DNA from 4 places in the Agrobacterium sp. fls2-241-TYG-188a genome. Region 1 is predicted to be linked to each of the others. Evidence: predicted binding sites of a transcription regulator. Region 1 holds the regulator's gene; each other region holds the start of a gene.

Region 1 (4,811 bases):
CCGGAAATGCGATAAAACAAACACCGGGAGCTTTAATTATGAATATGTTGTCGGAAGCAGCAGTTGAGAAGGCGCTGGACAAGAAAATGAATGATGTAACATACAAGATGATTGGTAAGGACGTTTCCGTTTATTACAGCGAGAAGCGTGCTCTTTACGACGTGAACCTGAATGTCCGCGAGAACACGGTCACCGCGTTGATCGGCCCGTCCGGGTGCGGAAAATCCACCTTTTTGCGCACGCTCAACCGTATGAACGATACGATCGACGGCTGCCGTGTCACGGGCAAGATCACGCTCGATGAAGACGATATCTACGATCAGTCCATCGACGTGGTGGAACTGCGCGCCCGCGTCGGCATGGTGTTCCAGAAGCCGAACCCATTCCCCAAGACGATCTATGAAAACATCGCCTATGGCCCGCGCATCCATGGTCTTGCCCGCAACAAGGCGGATATGGACCAGATCGTCGAGTCCAGCCTGCAGAAGGCCGGTCTGTGGAACGAAGCCAAGGATCGCCTGCATGAATCAGGCACCGGCCTGTCCGGCGGCCAGCAGCAGCGTCTGTGCATTGCGCGCGCGATTGCTGTGTCTCCTGAAGTCATCCTGATGGACGAGCCATGCTCGGCGCTGGACCCGATTGCGACGGCAAAGGTGGAAGAACTCATCCACGAGCTGCGCGCAAACTACACCATCGTCATCGTCACCCACTCCATGCAGCAGGCAGCCCGCGTCTCGCAGCGCACCGCCATGTTCCATCTGGGCCATCTGGTCGAAGAAAACGACACCGACAAGATGTTCACCAACCCGGATGACCAGCGCACGCAGGACTACATCATGGGCCGCTTCGGCTGATCTGCCGCAGGTTGAAACCATTCGCGTGGCACCGCTTGAGCCCGTCCGGGCTTGCGGGCCAGCGCATCGAAACTGGAGATTTCGTACATGCCGACACATTCCCATATCATGTCCGCCTATGACGAGGAGCTGAAGTTCCTCACCCGCCGCATCGCCGAAATGGGCGGTCTGGCGGAACAGATGTGCGCCGATGCGGTGCGCGCGCTCGTCAATTCCGACGCAGCACTTGCCCAGAAGGTCATATCCGACGACACGATCCTCGATCATGCCGAGCGTGAGATTGGCGACAAGGCCATCGTCACCATCGCCAAGCGTCAGCCCATGGCTGCCGACCTTCGTGAAATCATCGGCTCGCTGCGTATCGCTGCCGATCTGGAGCGCGTGGGCGACCTTGGCAAGAACACCGCCAAGCGCGTCATCGCGGTTGCCGGTACCGGCGTTCCGCGCAAGCTGGCCCGCGGTCTGGAGCACCTGTCGGAACTGGCGCTGGTGCAGCTCAAGGAAGTGCTTGACGTCTACTCCACCCGTTCGGCGGAAAAGGCCCAGGCCATCCGCGAGCGCGATGAAGAGATCGATGCCATGTACACCTCGCTGTTCCGCGAGCTCTTGACCTACATGATGGAAGATCCGCGCAACATCACGACCTGCACGCATCTCCTGTTCTGCGCCAAGAACATCGAGCGCGTTGGCGACCACGCAACCAACATTGCCGAAACCATCTACTACATGACCACCGGCAGCCAGCCGGAAGGCGAGCGTCCGAAGGACGATAGTTCCAACACGCTTGGCGCAGTAACCGAGTGAGTTGCAGCATCGGCGCCGAAGGTCGAACATGACCTTCGGTCGGCCCGATGTGTCGATCAACATGCCAGAGCGGCCGCAATGCGCCCCGAAGAACGCCTTGCGCTCTGGTCAGACTGGCGGAGTTCAAATCCATGGTGCCGAAAATCGCAGTTGTCGAAGATGAAGAAGCGCTCAGCGTTCTTCTCCGCTACAATCTGGAATCCGAAGGTTATGACGTCGACACCATTCCCCGTGGCGACGAGGCGGAAATCCGCTTGCAGGAACGCACCCCGGATCTTCTGATCCTGGACTGGATGTTGCCGGGCGTTTCCGGCATCGAGCTTTGCCGTCGCTTAAGAATGCGCCCGGAAACCGAACGCCTGCCGATCATCATGCTGACGGCGCGTGGCGAGGAGAGCGAGCGCGTGCGGGGATTGGCGACCGGCGCTGACGACTATGTGGTCAAGCCGTTTTCGACCCCAGAGCTGATGGCACGCGTCAAGGCCATGCTGCGCCGTGCCCGCCCGGAAGTTCTGTCCTCCGTCCTGAAATGCGGCGATATCGAACTCGACCGCGAAACCCACCGCGTGCACCGCAAGACCCGCGAAGTGCGTCTGGGGCCAACCGAGTTTCGCCTGCTGGAGTTCCTCATGGTCTCCCCCGGTCGCGTCTTCTCGCGCTCGCAGCTTCTGGATGGCGTATGGGGTCACGATATCTATGTGGATGAACGCACCGTGGACGTTCATGTCGGCCGTCTGAGAAAGGCGCTCAACTTCTCCAATATGCAGGATGTCATTCGCACCGTGCGCGGCGCGGGCTATTCCATGGAAGCCTGACGGGCCTTTCGACACCCTTTTGAAGCACAACGCGCGCAGGATGTTCTGGCTGGAACACGGCGCGCGTTTCCTGTTTTATGCCAGGATCGAACAGCTGCCGCCGAGGGAACCGTCGTTTGCGTTCATCGCTAGGATAAATTCTCAGGTTCTGGCGGCGGCTCCAAACTTCGCCCTCGGGTGCGAAAAAGGGTAGGGCGGGATTTCCTTTTCCAAGCGATTTTTCTGAGTAAAAACAACAGGCAGGGACATTGCGGAAATTGAAATAGCGATACGGGTAATTATTCTTCTGACCGTGCCTTTACGTTGCAAGATAAAAGCGAATTTCAATTATCTGTAATTTAAGGTTTGACTATCAGGGAATAACCCTCTATCAATTGGTCATCGATATTTTGCTTGCTGAGCTTTGGTTGCCGCGCGATTAGCACCGCGTTTTGAACTAACCCTTTCCTTCAAAAAAATCGCTATACTCGCACACAGGGCGTCAGTTCTGTGATCTATCACTTATGCTTTGAAAGGGTTCATTATGACCACAGGCACAGTAAAATGGTTTAACTCCACCAAGGGCTTCGGCTTCATTCAGCCAGACAACGGCGGCACGGACGCATTCGTACACATCTCCGCTGTAGAGCGTGCAGGTATGCGCGAAATCGTTGAAGGCCAGAAGCTGAGCTACGACCTTGAGCGCGACAACAAGTCGGGCAAAATGTCGGCTTGCAATCTCCAGGCTGCTTAAATACGGAATCTGCTTTCCTTTGACCACGGATGTACTGGCACTGTCGAAAGTATGAGACCAACCGAGGTCAGGCACGTTGCCTGGCCTTTTTTTGTGCCGCAGCTCGGCACATGCGCCAGAGCGTTTTTCATTTGCGAAATCCGCCTCCGGCCACCCAATCCACTCCGCATCGGCATTTTTTTGAAATCGATCCCGATCTCAGCCGAAGCGACAGGAAGGAAAATCCATGTCCGAAACACACAGCAAATCTCGCCAGCAGGCTGAGAAGGCATTCGGCGCCACGCAGACGCAGTTCTTCGCTCGCGGTCACGCCGTGGACGAACTGAACTCGATTGCGCAGGCGCGTGATGAAAAGACCCAACGCTTGCGCGAAGCGCGTCTTGCCAAGGAATTGCAGGATAGCCTGAACCCACCGCCAGCGCCCACAAAACGCGGTAAAAAGTCCTGATCGCGAGATCGGAATGACCCTTCAACTGGAATAGAGATTTGAGAAACACAAGAAACGCCAGAACCAACGAAGTTGCCGACCGTCGCGGCGCTGCTGCTGACGCCAAGGCCGCACTTTTGCAGGCCTACAAGGCAGCCAAGGAAGCCGCAGCGCCGATGCTCGAAGCCAAGCAGGCCGAGCAGATTGCCGTTGCCGAAGCCCGTAGGGCCCGCCAGGCTGAACGCGAGCAGCAAAAGCGCGACGAGAAAATCCGCATCGAAGCAGAAGCCGCTCAAAAGCAGGCAGAACTCGATGCCGCCGCCAGCGCCGAAGAAGATGCCCGCAAGCTGGCCGACAAGAACCGCATCGCGCGTGTCATCGAAGACGAAGCGGCGCGCAAGGCAGAACGCGATCGCCGTTATGCCAACCGCAAGGCCCGCCAGGGCTAATCCGGCTACAGACGTTCTCGTCAAACATAAAGCGGGCCACCCGGTCCCGCTTCAGCCTGCCGGCAAATGCGCCGGTGGCGTTACTTCGGGGCCAGCCTCCCTTTCCTCCGGCGGCTGCCCGGTCGATACGAGCAGCACTTTCGTTCGTTCCCATTGCGCTCTTTTGTCATACCGCAGGTAAGCCGCAAACCGGCTGATGCGCGTCTGTTATGGCGGCAACGCTACGTTCATGGCGCTGGCCTGGCCGGACAAGAAACCATCCTGTAGTACCCCAACGCGCCGCCTCTCGATGACGGCTCCTGTTTGCCATGAGGGCATGGTGATTTCTCGCGAGCCTTGAGCAGCACAGCACCTTTCGGTGGGAAGCAGCCCATTTGAGACGGTCAGCCTCCGCCACCGTACCGTCTTTCTCCACGAACAAAAAAGCGGGCCGAATGGACCCGCTTTTGCTATCTTTTGAGATTTCGCTCAGGCCCTGCGGCGTTCGCTGACGGGCTGGTAAGCCATCTTCGCGTGGAACTTGCAGTAAGGCGAGGACTCGGAAGCTTCACAGCCACAGAAGTGGAAGTCGTCCTTCAGCGGATCGCCAACCGGCCACTTGCAGGTGCGCTCTGTCAACTCGGTCAGCGTCAGGCGCAGCGAGGTTGGCAGCGATGTGTTGGTAACGGGCACATATTCCAGAACCTGAGCCGTATCGAGAGACTGATCTTCCTTCAGCGCGGTGGCGCC
Region 2 (4,811 bases), 1.4 Mb from region 1:
CCCGGCTTTTTGTTCTTCATATTCCGTCACACCGAACTCGAGCTGCACCGCAACTGCGACCCGGCAAGTCTGGTACGTGCAAACGAGCGCGGAGGGTCAAGCCAGGCACGACGTATCGCGAATAATCAGTTCGTAGCCTTCAGATCGACCGGGAAGAACAGCGTCTCGCCAGATGAGTCGTCCACGCCGTCATTGTCCGTAACCGCGAATGCCTTGCCGGACTTGTCGAAGGCGAAGCCTTCCAGTTTGTCCACGACATAGCCGTTTGTCTGGGCTTTCAGCACGGCCAAGAAGTCGTAGACTTCCGTCTTCTTGACGAGCGGCAGTTCGCCACCGATCTTGCCGGGCTTGAGGTCAGAGATTGCGACGGTGTAAAGCTTCTTCAGCTTTGCCTTATCACCCACCTGGTTGTCACGCTCTACGATGTAAACCTGATCGCCATGGGCAGTGATTTCGGAAAGGCCGACCCAGCCCTCGCCAGCCTTCTCCAATGGATAGCGAACTGCGCCCCATTCCTTGGACTTCGGATTATAGGACACGAGCTTCACTGTGCCCTTTTCATCCTTGCCCCATTCGCGTTGAACGGCCATCCACAGCGTGGCGTCATCGCCCTTGCCGATCATGGTCACGCCTTCAAAGCCGAAGCGTGTCTCACCTTCCAGCAATTCCTTGGGAAGAGCGATCTCGGCCTTGATCTCACCCTTGGCGCTGATGTTGTAGAGAGCGTGCGGAACGAGTTTCTCACTATTGCCTTCGGATGCCACCCAATAGCCGCCCTTCCCATCCAGCGTGATGCCTTCGAGATCCAGTTTCTGAGCGGCAGTGCCATCGCGCTTGACGCGAAGGACGCTGGTGATGACAGCCGGTTGCTTCGTCGCGTCTATGGTGAAGATGGATGGCTGATTGCCGTAAACCGAATCTGAAACGGCGTAGAAAATGCCGTCTTTCTCGGAATCACCAACGAGACCAGACAGGGCGCCCCATCCAATCGGCATTCCATCTTTCTGCGCCGATACGATTTGCGGATAGGCTGCCTTGGCTTCGGAACGCTCGTAGATCATGACGTGCGAGCGCGCTCCGCCATCTTTTGCCAAATCAGCTTCGTTGGCGGTGACCAGCAGGTTTCGCGACGGAATGGCTACCGCACCTTCCGGTGACACGCCCGATGGCAGGATTTGCGTGAGGGTCGGCTCACCGCCAGTATCCTTGTAGACGCCGACGACAGAAGCGCGCTCCGCCAGGACGAAGAAGTATTTGTCTTCTCCGAATGTCGCGGCTTCAAGCCCTTCAGGCTCGATACCCTTGGATTTTGAACGCTTTTCCGGGTAGTGGCCGAGTGCGGCTACGGCATGTTCGAATGACGAACCAGCTTCGTAGACAACCTTGCCGGCCTTGTCGAAAATCGTAAAGCCACGCGCGCCACCTTCCCAGTCGCCCTCATTGGCAACAACGATGCGATCATTGCCGAGCCATTTCACGGCATCCGGCTCACGCTTGCGCGCATCCTGCTTGTCGGAAAACGCCAACTGTCCATCGCTCTTGGTATCGATGTCCTTGAGATCGACGGTCCCGGCAGAGAAGTGGCTGGTTACCTTGCCGCTCTTGCCGTCGATGATAACAATATGGTTGTTTTCCTGAAGTGTCAGCGCAACTTCGCCATTGCCGTTGATCGACACGAATTCTGGCTCGGGATCTTCCGGGGCAATCTCTGCCAGGCCCGTCACATCGATCTTCTTCAGCGTTCCGCAATCCGGCGCACCATCCTTCAAGCCGATGGTAACGAGGAAACCGGCGGGCATCTGCGGCAAGGCGCCGTCATTGGCTTTCTCATCCCGCTCATTCTCAATCGCGATGGCGATGAAGCTCTTGTCCGGCGAGATGGCAACGGAATCAGGCTGGCCGCCCAGGTCGCAACTGGTCTCGATCTTGCGAGAAGCGATGTCTACCGTAACCAGCTTGCCCGCTGGCTTCACATAGCTCTCGGACGTATTGACGGCCGCAAGAACCTTGGCTCCGGATGCCGTGACCGAGGTTGGCTCTCCGTCCATCATCAGCGCGCCCAGCGCTTTCGGTGCCTTGGCGTCGCTGATGTCGATAAAGCCGATCGCGCCGAGCGGGCTATCGGAATAGATCAGCGTCTTGCCATCACCACTGGCAGTGATGATTTCCGCAGAGGTTACGGTCTCTTCCTTCTTGTCGGAAGGAAGGTTCAACGCCACCGGAAAAGACGCAATGCGGTTGAAAACCTGTTCAGCCGCAGCAGGAAAAGCGGCAGAGGCGAAGAGTGCCGCAGTCAGCGCAGCACAGGAAAAACGAAGTGTCATGGTGTCCCCTTCAATGCACCCCAAAAATGCATGGATGCGTTTTTGCGACATGGACGTGACAGGGACATGACAGTGCGAACTTGATGATAAACAAAAAGCCCGGCGCGTGGCCGGGCTTTCAGCATTTTGTGGCAACCATTCGCAAGACTGCGCAAAGAGCCAAAATTTTCCTCGTCTACCTCAAATGCCGTCCGCACGCCGCAGGCGCAGACAGCCCGGGCGAATTAGGAGTTAACAGCGTCCTTCAGGCCCTTGCCTGCGGAGAACTTTGGAACGTTGCGAGCCGGAATATCGACTTCTGCACCCGTGGATGGGTTACGGCCCTTGGAGGCTTCGCGACGGCTTACGGTAAAGCTGCCGAAGCCTGCGAGACGGATGTCGCCACCAGCCTTCAATTCGCTCTGGACGGTTTCGAATACTGCGTCGACGGCAGAAGCGGCATCAGCCTTGGTGAGACCAGCCTTTTCGGCAACTGCAGAAACGAGCTCGTTCTTGTTCATGTTTCCACCCCTTTCAATGGTATGAAACGACTCAAATTGGATCGGCGCAGAATACTTATCTATTCGCGCACCGCCACCCAAAAGCGCTGGAATGGCCTGAAAAACAAGGGGTCTAGCGTTCTTTTCACAAAAAAGGCTGGCATTACTGCCAGCCTTTCAACGATTTTGTGCTAAATTAGCACCATCGATCACAGCAACGCATCAATGTGCGATTGTCTGACTGCCGTCATCTACACCTTCAACGGTTGCAATGACCGGCGTCTCGATGCTGCCATCCCACTCGATAGGCTCTGGCATACGCACAAGCGCATGTTGCAGGACCTCACCCATGCGGGCAACCGGAATGATTTCCATTCCGTTTTTGACGTTATCAGGAATATCAGCCAGATCCTTGGCATTCTCTTCCGGAATAAGTACCTTCTTGATGCCACCGCGAAGTGCGGCGAGCAGCTTTTCCTTCAGGCCACCGATTGGCAGCACGCGTCCGCGAAGGGTGATTTCACCCGTCATCGCGACGTTGCGGTCAACGGCAATGCCCGTCATGATGGACACGATGGCGGTAGCCATCGCCACACCCGCAGATGGACCATCCTTCGGTGTCGCGCCTTCCGGCACGTGCACGTGAATGTCCGACTTGTCGAAGCGCGGCGGTTCGATGCCGAAATCCACAGCGCGCGAGCGGACATAGGAAGCCGCTGCCGAAATGGATTCCTTCATGACTTCCTTCAGATTGCCCGTCACCGTCATGCGGCCCTTGCCGGGCATCATCACGCCTTCGATCGTCAGGAGTTCGCCACCAACCTCTGTCCAGGCCAGACCGGTGACAACACCAACCTGATCTTCGCGTTCGGCTTCGCCATGGCGGAAGCGTGGAACACCCAGATAGTCATGGATGTTTTCGGCAGTCACTTCGACCGATTTGGTCTTGCCCTTGATGATCTCCGTCACGGCCTTACGTGCCAGCTTCATCAATTCGCGTTCGAAGTTACGCACGCCGGCTTCCCGTGTGTACTGCTGGATGACCGCCATCAAGGCGCCATCCGTCACAGAAAACTCTTCCGGACGCAGGGCGTGTTCCTTGATTGCCTTTGGCAGAAGGTGACGCTTGGCGATTTCGCGCTTTTCGTCTTCCGTGTATCCAGCAATACGGATGACTTCCATACGGTCCATCAATGGGCCTGGAATGTTCAGCGTATTGGCCGTCGTTACGAACATGACGTCCGACAGGTCATATTCCACTTCGAGATAGTGGTCCATGAATGTCGAGTTCTGTTCCGGATCCAGCACCTCCAGCAAAGCAGATGATGGATCACCGCGGAAATCCTGTCCCATCTTGTCGATTTCATCGAGCAGGAAGAGCGGGTTTGCCTTCTTTGCCTTCTTCATCGACTGGACGATCTTGCCCGGCATCGAACCGATATACGTACGGCGGTGACCACGGATTTCGGCTTCGTCACGAACGCCACCGAGCGCCATACGCACATATTCGCGTCCGGTTGCCTTGGCGATAGACTTTGCAAGCGAGGTCTTGCCGACACCGGGAGGGCCGACGAGGCACAGGATCGGGCCACGAATCTTCGTCGCACGGGCCTGCACGGCCAGATACTCGACGATGCGTTCCTTGACCTTGTCGAGACCGAAGTGATCCAGCTCGAGAACCTTCTCGGCCGCATTCAGATCGGTCTTGATCTTGGACTTCTTGCCCCATGGCAGGCCGAGCAGCCAATCCAGATAGTTGCGCACGACTGTCGCTTCCGCAGACATCGGGCTCATCTGACGAAGCTTCTTCATTTCGGCTTCCGCCTTTTCGCGGGCCTCCTTGGAGAGCTTTGCTTTGGCAACACGTTCCTCCAGTTCGGCCATCTCGTCGCGGCCATCCTCGCCGTCGCCGAGTTCCTTCTGGATCGCCTTCATCTGCTCGTTCAGATAATATTCGCGCTGCGTCTTTTCCATCTGGCGCTTGACGCGCGAGCGGATACGCTTCTCG
Region 3 (4,811 bases), on a different contig from region 1:
GTTTGCCGCGATCCTGGCCACGTCCACCCTGCGCGCGCTCGCATAAAAAAACCGCGCCCCTCTTTCGAGGGCGCGGTTTTGCTCAGCTCAGTCCTGGCACGGTTCAGCCGTCGAAGAATTCCTTCATCCGGGCAAAGAAGCCCGTCGATTCCGGATTGTTCTCCTTGGAAGACAATTGCTCGAATTCCTGCAGCAATTCGCGCTGACGTTTCGTCAGCTTCTGCGGTGTCTCGATCTGGATCTGGATGTAGAGGTCACCCAGCTGGGCAGATCGCAGCACAGGCATTCCCTTGCCCTTGAGACGGAACTGCTTTCCGGCCTGCGTGCCTTCGGGAACCGTCACGCGCGATTTCGTGCCGTCCAGCGTCGTCACATCGAATGTACCGCCAAGCGCCGCCGTCGTCATGGAAATCGGGACGGCGCAGTAGAGGTCCGCCCCATCGCGCTGGAAGAACTCGTGCGGACGGACCGACAAGAAGATGTAGAGGTCACCCGATGGGCCACCGCGCATTCCGGCCTCGCCTTCGCCCTGCAGGCGAATACGCGTCCCATCCTCGATACCCGCCGGAATGTTGACGGACAGGGAACGTTCTTCCGTCACGCGCCCCTGACCATGGCACTTCGTGCACGGGTCAGTGATTGTCTGGCCGCGGCCATGGCAGGTCGGGCAGGTGCGCTCCACGGAGAAGAAGCCCTGAGCAGCACGCACGCGGCCCGAACCCTGGCAGGTGGCGCAGGTCTTCGGTTGCGTGCCGGGCTTCGCGCCCGATCCGGTGCAAACGTCGCAAGTGATGGAGGTGGGAACGCGGATCTGGGCAGTCTTGCCCGCAAAGGCTTCCTCAAGCGAGATTTCCATATTGTAGCGAAGATCGGCACCGCGCTCGCGGCCGCCGCTGGAGCGACGTGCACGCCCGCCACCCATCATCTCGCCGAATATGTCCTCGAAGATATCGGAGAATCCGCCGCTGCCGCCACCGAAACCGCCGCCAGCATTGCCCATGCCGCCCTGCTCGAAGGCTGCGTGACCAAAACGGTCATAGGCCGCGCGCTTCTGGGGATCTTTCAGCGTTTCGTAAGCTTCGTTGAGCTCCTTGAATTTCTTCTCGGACTCCGCGTCACCAGGATTCTTGTCGGGATGATACTTCATCGCGAGTTTGCGGAAGGCGCTTTTCAGCTCTTTTTCGTCGGCGGATCGGCCGACGCCAAGTGTTTCGTAAAAGTCTGCTTTCGCCATTAATGAACAAGCCCCGGAAATGGATTTCCGGCTGCACGAGGCAGCCGGATTTCAGTCAAGCGTCAATTGGGATTTCAATTCGTTCGCCGTTAGGCGGACTTCTTGTCGTCCTTGATTTCCTCATAGTCGGCATCGACGATGTCGTCCTTGCCGCCCTCAGTAGCACCTTCGCCACCTTCAGCCTGCTGGGCTTCGTAGATCGCCTGACCAAGCTTCATGGAAACTTCCATCAGGGTCTGCGTCTTGGCCTGGATATCGTCTGCGTCAGGCTCGGATGCTTCCACAGCCGTCTTCAGGGCAGCGATCGCATCTTCGATAGCCTTGCGGTCCGTCTCGGAAACCTTGTCGCCATATTCACTCACCGACTTCTCGGTGGAGTGGATGAGGCTTTCGGCCTGGTTCTTGGCTTCGACAGCGGCGCGACGCTTCTTGTCTGCTTCGGCATTCGCTTCAGCGTCCTTGACCATCTTTTCGATGTCGGCGTCGGAAAGACCACCAGATGCCTGAATGCGGATCTGCTGTTCCTTGCCGGTGCCCTTGTCCTTGGCGGAAACCTGCACGATGCCGTTGGCGTCGATATCGAAGGTGACTTCGATCTGCGGGACGCCGCGTGGCGATGGTGGCAGGCCGACGAGGTCGAACTGGCCGAGAAGCTTGTTGTCCTGCGCCATTTCGCGCTCACCCTGCGAAACGCGGATGGTCACGGCAGACTGGTTGTCTTCTGCGGTCGAGAAGGTCTGGCTCTTCTTGGTCGGGATCGTCGTGTTACGGTCGATCAGACGTGTGAAGACGCCACCGAGCGTTTCGATACCGAGCGACAGAGGTGTCACGTCGAGAAGCAGAACATCCTTGACGTCGCCCTGCAGAACGCCAGCCTGAATGGCTGCGCCCATGGCAACGACTTCGTCCGGGTTGACGCCCTTGTGAGGCTCCTTGCCGAACAGCTGCTTTACGACTTCCTGGACCTTCGGCATACGGCTCATGCCGCCGACGAGAACCACTTCATCGATCTCCGCAGCGGTAACGCCCGCATCTTTCAGCGCTGCCTTGCACGGTGCAACGGTGCGCTGGACCAGATCGTCCACCAGGCTCTCGAACTTGGAGCGCGTCAGCTTCAGCGTCAGGTGCTTAGGACCTGTCGCATCTGCCGTGATGAAGGGCAGGTTGATTTCGGTCTGCTGCGAAGAAGACAGCTCGATCTTTGCCTTTTCGGCAGCTTCCTTCAGGCGCTGAAGCGCAAGCTTGTCGCCCTTAAGGTCGATGCCCTGATCCTTCTTGAATTCACCGGCCAGATATTCGACCAGACGCATGTCGAAGTCTTCACCGCCGAGGAAGGTGTCGCCATTGGTCGACTTCACTTCGAAGACGCCGTCGCCGATTTCCAGAACGGAAATATCGAAGGTACCGCCGCCCAAGTCGTAAACAGCAATCGTCTTGCCGTCCTTCTTGTCGAGGCCATAGGCGAGAGCCGCAGCAGTCGGCTCGTTGATGATGCGCAGGACTTCAAGACCGGCAATGCGGCCAGCATCCTTGGTTGCCTGACGCTGGGCGTCGTTGAAGTAGGCAGGAACCGTGATAACGGCCTTCTCGACCTTTTCGCCGAGGTAGGATTCAGCGGTTTCCTTCATCTTCTGAAGGATCATGGCCGAAATCTGCGAAGGGGAGTAACCCTTGCCCTGTGCCTGAACCCATGCGTCGCCATTGTCGCCCTTGACGATCTCGAACGGAACGAGGCCCTTGTCCTTTTCGACGGTCGGGTCTTCGTAGCGGCGACCGATCAGGCGCTTGACGGCGAACAATGTGTTGGTCGGGTTGGTGACGGCCTGACGCTTGGCGGGCTGTCCAACCAGACGCTCGCCATCGTCGCTGAATGCGACCATGGAAGGGGTCGTCCGCGCGCCTTCTGCGTTTTCAATAACTTTAGTGTCCTTGCCGTCCATCACTGCGACGCAGGAATTGGTCGTGCCAAGGTCGATACCGATTACTTTTGCCATTCTCTTCTCTCCTTGAAGCGAGCTGTCGGAACCCCGGGAGGCATTCCATTGACAACTCCTTGACTTGGATGGTCTTCCGGTTAGTGCAGCATCTGCCGCTGTCTGGGGGGTATATAAGGAGCGATTTTTCCCGCTGCAAGGCGGATCAAGGTCTCGATCGCACCAAAAAACGAAGAAATAAGACTTGCAAAAAACAGATATTGCTCGCTCACCGCTTTTCCAGGGCAGCAGAATATAAATCGCCCGGTTGTATTGCGCACGCATGATTCGCGCCGATCGTCATTTCCCTGTCATGCAGGGTGCCTATAGGCGAGGTGCTTTTCATCAAAACATCTCATTTCGAGGTTCTCCATGCGCAAACTCATCGCCGCACTCGTTGCCACCACCATGCTTGCCGGTGCCGCACAGGCCGCAACCGTCTATCCTCTTGATCGTGCGACGATTCTCAGCGGTTCTCCTTTTGACTTCAAGGTCGAGTTCAAGGGCGTCGTGAAGCCGGAAGACGTCAAGATCACGGTCAACGGCCAGGATTACAAGACCGTCTTCGGTTCCGACGTAACCTTCACGGCGGAAGAAAAGGGCAAGGAAGACAAGGTGCTCGGTTCTGCCGTAACGCTCCGCGGCCTCAAGATTGCCAAGGCTGGCGATTACAAGGTCGAGGTTTCCGCCGGTTCTGAAACAAAGAGCGTCAACTGGACCGTCTATGGCACGAGCGAAAAGCCGAAGGCCAAGAATGTCATCTTCCTGCTGGGCGACGGTCTTTCTGTCGCGCACCGCACCGCTGCCCGCATCATGTCCAAGGGCATGACGGAAGGCAAGGCGAACGGTCGCCTGAACATGGACGAAATGGACCGCATGGCCTTCATCGGCACGTCTTCGACAGAAGCCATCGCGACCGATAGCGCCAACACCATGTCCGCCTATATGACCGGCCACAAGGCTCCGGTAAACGCTCTGGGCGTTTACGGCGACCGCACGCCTTCCAGCCTTGACGACCCTAAGGTCGAAACGCTGGGTGAGGCTCTGCGCCGCCAGACGAAGAAGTCCATCGGCATCGTGACGACCTCCGAATTGCAGGATGCGACACCTGCCGCCATCGTTTCCCACACCCGCAAGCGCGCCGACAAGGCAGAAATCACCGGCATGATGCTGGATGTAAAGCCTGATGTTGTCCTGGGCGGCGGCTCTGCCTATTTCCTTGGCAAGGACACACCCGGTTCCAAGCGCAAGGATGACAAGGACTATATCAAGCTGTTCAAGGATGCGGGCTACACGCTGGCAACCGACAAGAGCGAGCTCGAAAAGGCTGAAGGTTCGAACACCGGCAAGCTTCTCGGCTTGTTCCACACCGGCAACATGGACACGCTTCTCGACCGTAACTTCCTGAAGAAGGGCACCGTCGACAAGTTCCCGAACCAGCCGGGTCTCGTTGACATGACGACCGCAGCGCTCGGCGAGCTTTCGAAGAACCCTGAAGGCTTTTTCCTGATGGTTGAAGCCGCCAACATCGACAAGATGTCACACCCGCTGGATTGGGATCGTGCCGTTGTCGAAACCATCGAGTTCGACAAGGCCGTTGGCGT
Region 4 (4,811 bases), on a different contig from region 1:
CGAGGCCAATGCCGACAACGACAATCTCCGCGGCAAGAATTTCGGCAGCACATTTTCCGATTGCTTCAGTGTCGCATCCCTTCGACTGCGCTATTTCGGCTTTTTCGTTGCCTTCCTCATACAGTTTGTGAACGGCTCGCGTGACGTCGTTGAAATGGTATCGCAGATGCAGGCTGTCGTGCTGCTGATCGCTTTTGCAAGCCTCACCGCTCAAGCTGTCTTCGCTCAGGTGACGCTGTCGTCCGTACGGCGCATGTCCATCAGCAAAAAGCAGCGCAATCCAAAGAGAACGCACTTCATTGCTGGCCGTGCGGTTACCGCCGGATACAGACGGATCGCCGCCTGAAAACCCACAGCTTCTGCTATCGCGGTGAATGTCAAATTTACCATCCTATCTCGTTGTTTCTAAAAGCATGAGACGAGCTAGGTCGGCTCCTAACGTCTGCCGACGTGCGGCAGCAACAAGTCGCCGCTTGCCGGAATCCTTACGATAGGTTAATGATCGCCGGATAGGGACTGCCTGCTTCGCTTGAAACGGGGGTAACGAGCGACAGGCGCACTCAAGGGCGGCAGCATGAAATTTCCTGGCAGTTCTCGCCGAACATCGGCTCTACTTGTGTCATCAACCATGGGCCTTGCAATGAGCTTGGCGGGGTGCACAAGCGTCGAAGTCGCATCAAAAGCCGATATTCAACAGCCGAAACTCGCTGCCACGACCCAGCCATCTCCCGACGTGGCCGCCACGCCAACACAGACCCCTGCAACAGCGAACTCCGGTGAAGCCACAGCCGCCCAAATCGCAGCAACGCAAGCTGGCACAGCCGCCGCCCCTGCTGGCGCAACCGTCTCACCGGCAGGCGCGACCGTGGCATCGACCGCTACAGCAGCACAGGTTGCTGGCCCGACCATGGCTTCGGCAGTTGCCGTGAAGGGTGGACGTGTAGCCCTTCCGCCCGCTTCCGAAATTGCGGCCGCAGCAGCTGCTGCCGCCATTGACGCACAGATACAGCCACAGGCGCCCGCTCAGCAGGTTGCGCTTGCAGCGCCAGCCGCCACAGCACCGGCAGTCGCCGCTGTGGCCCACCAGACAAACACCTCTGCGGCAGCACTTCCGCAGGTCGTTGCGTTAAAGGGCGGGTTCCCGCCAGCGCCTAGCGCACCGGGCACCCCTTCGGCAGCACCCATTCCGCTGACCGAAGAAATGATGAAGCAGCAAAGCGTAATCCCGGTTCCAAAACCGCAGGGCGCCATGCTTGCCTATGCATCGGCTCCGCAAAACGCAGCCCTTGCTGCGATCAGCACCCGCGAAGGCATCACCACCGATGGTTCGGTCATGGCTGGCCGTCAGAAGCTGAGCGGACTGATTACCAAATATGCGACGATGTATGATGTGCCGGAAGATCTGGTACACCGTGTCGTGCAGCGCGAAAGCCGCTACAATCCCGGCGCATTCAATGGCGGTCACTTCGGCCTGATGCAGATCAAACATGCAACCGCCCGCTCCATGGGCTTCGACGGCCCCGCATCCGGCCTTTTCGATGCCGAAACCAATCTGAAATATGCGGTGAAGTATCTGCGCGGCGCCTGGCTGGTGGCGGACAACAACCGTGACAATGCGGTTCGCCTTTATGCGCGTGGCTACTACTACGACGCAAAGCGCCGTGGAATGCTGCACGTCCTTCGCAAGTAAGCGGTACTCCAACTCGTTTCACCACCCCGGTTCTGGTTTAATTCTGGCGCGATCAGAGCCTTGATCGTGCTCAGACGTGTGCCTTCCTGGTCCCAGCCGGAGCCGTTATGACGGCAAGATGAAGCCACCGTTAACCCGTCATCAAACTGTTGCGTCATGCCGGTAAACGCCTCTCAACCGAACGAGAGGTGGAATCATATGACGGGTGTCGCGCCGAAAACCGGTTTCAGTAAAAACCTTAAACTCAAGAACGCGTTGCTTCAGCACAAGGCCCTGTCCACAAGCGGCATGTCCGAGCGTCTGTTCGGCGTTTTGTTTTCGGGTCTGGTCTATCCGCAAATCTGGGAAGATCCGGATGTCGACATGCAGGCGATGGAACTGCGGGACGGGCACAGCATCGTCACCATCGGCTCTGGTGGCTGCAATGTTCTGACCTACCTTTCCCGCAATCCGGCGCGGATTGACGTTGTGGACCTCAACCCGCACCACATCGCCCTCAACAAGCTGAAACTCGCCGCCTTCCGTCACCTGCCAAATCATCGCGATGTTGTCCGGCAGTTCGGTGTGGCCAATGTACGCTCCAACAGCGATGGCTATGACCGCTTCATCGCACCGCACCTCGATCCGCAGACGCGTGCCTACTGGTCAAAGCGCACGTTGACCGGACGTCGCCGCATCTCCGTGTTCAATCGCAATATTTACCGCACAGGGCTTCTGGGCCGCTTCATCGGCGCTGGCCATGTTCTGGCCCGCCTGCACGGCGTCAAGCTTCAGGAGATGGCCAAGACGCGTTCGCTGGACGAGCAGCGCCAGTTTTTCGACCAGAAGGTTGCGCCGCTGTTCGACAAGCCAATGATTCGCTGGCTTACGAAGCGCAAGAGCTCGCTTTTCGGTCTTGGCATCCCTCCCCGGCAATATGATGAACTCGCCAGCCTTTCGGATGGCAACACCATCGCGCCGGTGCTGCGCCAACGCCTTGAAAAACTCGCCTGCGACTTTCCGCTCAAGGATAATTACTTCGCATGGCAGGCTTTTGCGCGTCGCTACCCGCAGGCTCAGGAAGGCAATCTGCCCGACTACCTGCGCAATGATTACTACCAGGCCATTCGCGACAATGCCTCGCGGGTCCACGTGCATCACGCCACCTTCACGGAACTTCTGGCTGCCAAGCCCGCATCGAGCGTTGATCGCTATGTCCTGCTCGATGCGCAGGACTGGATGAGCGATACGCAGATCAATGAACTCTGGTCGCAGATCAGCCGTACAGCAGCTCCCGACGCACGCGTGATTTTCCGCACAGCCGCAGAAAAGAGCGTGATCGAAGGCCGTCTTTCGCCCGACATCCGCGCCCAGTGGTGCTATCTGGCGGAACGGTCGCAAGAGCTGAATGCCCGCGATCGCTCTGCGATCTATGGCGGCTTCCATATTTACCAGAGGGCACAGGCATGAAGAGCATTGGCGAGAATATCGGCCTGGGCGATACCGGCCACGCGAACCTGATGGACCGCATGTACCGCCACCAGCGGCATATCTACGACATCACGCGCAAATATTACCTGCTGGGACGTGACACGACCATCGACAGGCTCGATGTACCGACAGGCGGCAGCCTGCTGGAAGTGGGCTGCGGCACGGGACGCAATCTTCTGCGCGCCTCAAGGCTCTTTCCAACCGCCAAGCTCTACGGCCTCGACATTTCATCCGAGATGCTGACCACAGCAGCCGAAAACTTCGCAGGCCATCGCGAGCGGCCCGTTCTGCGCGTGTCCGACGCAACAACTTTTCGCCTTAGCGAATTTGGCCGCGCCGAAGGCTTCGACAGGGTCATGATTTCCTATGCCCTATCGATGATACCGGAGTGGGAAAAGGCAGTGGAACGCGCCATCCTCTCGCTGGCGCCGGGCGGCTCGTTGCACATCGTTGATTTCGGCCAACAGGAAGAGCTGCCTCGCTGGTTCCGCACCATGCTACAGGCATGGCTGGCGAAGTTTCACGTCACGCCGCGCGCCAACATGAAGTATGTGCTACAGGCCCTGGCTGGCAGCTATAATGCCTCACTGGAATTTCAGCCGATCGCCCGAGGCTATGCCTGGCGGGCGGTTCTGACCCTGCCGAAAGTCTAGAGCAGACGTTCAGCCGCTGCAGCAATGAATTTCCGTAGGCCTATTGCCATAACGGCTTGTTTACCCTGTTATGGTAAACAGGAGATTACGCCGCTTCGTCATGTCTGGAGCGGGGACGTCATTCATTTCACTGGGATCAACATGCAGCGGCTACTTCCGGCACTCTTTTCGACCGTTCTGTTGTTGAGCGGCTGCACATCCACCAGCTACGATTTTCTTGAAACCGCATCCGTCGCCAAGCCTCGCTTCAAGGACAACGACCCGCAGGATTTCGGCACGCGCTCTCCCCACAAGCACGACGTTCATGGCATCGACGTGTCCAAGTGGAATGGCGATATCGACTGGCCGACTGTTCGCAAATCCGGTGTGTCCTTTGCCTTCATCAAGGCAACGGAAGGAACGGATCGCGTCGATTCGCGCTTCGATGAATATTGGCGGCAGGCAGCGGCGGCGGGCGTGCCGCACGCGCCCTACCATTTCTACTATTTCTGCGCACCGGCAGATGCCCAGGCCGACTGGTTCATTCGTAATGTCCCGAAGGAATCGATGAAGTTGCCGCCGGTGCTGGATGTGGAATGGAACCCTGCCTCCCCCACCTGCAAGACACGCCCCGCGCCGGATGTCGTGCGTGCGGAAATCCAGCGTTTCCTCAGCCGCATCGAAACGCATTATGGCAAGCGACCGATCATCTACACCAGCGTCGATTTCCACCGTGACAATCTGGTCGGTCAGTTCAAGAGTTACAATTTCTGGGTTCGATCCGTCGCCGCTCACCCGGCGCAGATCTATAGCGATCGTCAGTGGGCGTTCTGGCAGTACACCGGCACCGGCGTCGTTCCCGGCATCGGCACGCCGACGGATATCAACGTTTTTGCTGGCACGGAAAAGAACTGGCGCAGCTGGGTTGCATCGGCCGGCTCGCCGAAAGGCTGAGGCTCGTTCAGGGCTTGATTTTTCCTTGAAATCCGGCAGATGTGCTGCGAAATAATCGCTCGCCT

The links. Region 1 encodes PhoB, which activates phosphate uptake and scavenging genes when phosphate is short. Its sites were predicted from a motif close to TGTCATNNANCTGTCAT; they were not measured.
Region 2: a site for PhoB is predicted at 2,380-2,396, ahead of QRN85_RS13665 (esterase-like activity of phytase family protein). Genes of this name have one in related genera too.
Region 3: a site for PhoB is predicted at 3,506-3,522, ahead of QRN85_RS21955 (alkaline phosphatase). Genes of this name have one in related genera too.
Region 4: a site for PhoB is predicted at 1,827-1,843, ahead of QRN85_RS14615 (BtaA family protein). Genes of this name have one in related genera too.

What each region holds. Positions count from the first base shown of each region.
Region 1 is NZ_JARVRD010000002.1:66,246-71,056, forward strand. Features, by position in the region: gene pstB (phosphate ABC transporter ATP-binding protein PstB) at 39-854, shown strand; gene phoU (phosphate signaling complex protein PhoU) at 942-1,658, shown strand; gene phoB (phosphate regulon transcriptional regulator PhoB) at 1,790-2,473, shown strand; gene QRN85_RS07165 (cold-shock protein) at 2,997-3,206, shown strand; gene QRN85_RS07170 (hypothetical protein) at 3,433-3,654, shown strand; gene QRN85_RS07175 (DUF6481 family protein) at 3,693-4,082, shown strand; gene QRN85_RS07180 (GcrA family cell cycle regulator) at 4,551-4,811, opposite strand, start outside.
Region 2 is NZ_JARVRD010000002.1:1,427,437-1,432,247, forward strand. Features, by position in the region: gene QRN85_RS13665 (esterase-like activity of phytase family protein) at 126-2,324, opposite strand; gene hupB (DNA-binding protein HupB) at 2,549-2,824, opposite strand; gene lon (endopeptidase La) at 3,026-4,811, opposite strand, start outside.
Region 3 is NZ_JARVRD010000009.1:28,647-33,457, forward strand. Features, by position in the region: gene QRN85_RS21940 (LysE family translocator) at 1-46, shown strand, start outside; gene dnaJ (molecular chaperone DnaJ) at 104-1,234, opposite strand; gene dnaK (molecular chaperone DnaK) at 1,324-3,228, opposite strand; gene QRN85_RS21955 (alkaline phosphatase) at 3,580-4,811, shown strand, end outside.
Region 4 is NZ_JARVRD010000003.1:110,957-115,767, forward strand. Features, by position in the region: gene QRN85_RS14605 (LysE family translocator) at 1-346, shown strand, start outside; gene QRN85_RS14610 (lytic transglycosylase domain-containing protein) at 575-1,690, shown strand; gene QRN85_RS14615 (BtaA family protein) at 1,889-3,139, shown strand; gene QRN85_RS14620 (class I SAM-dependent methyltransferase) at 3,136-3,813, shown strand; gene QRN85_RS14625 (glycoside hydrolase family 25 protein) at 3,955-4,746, shown strand.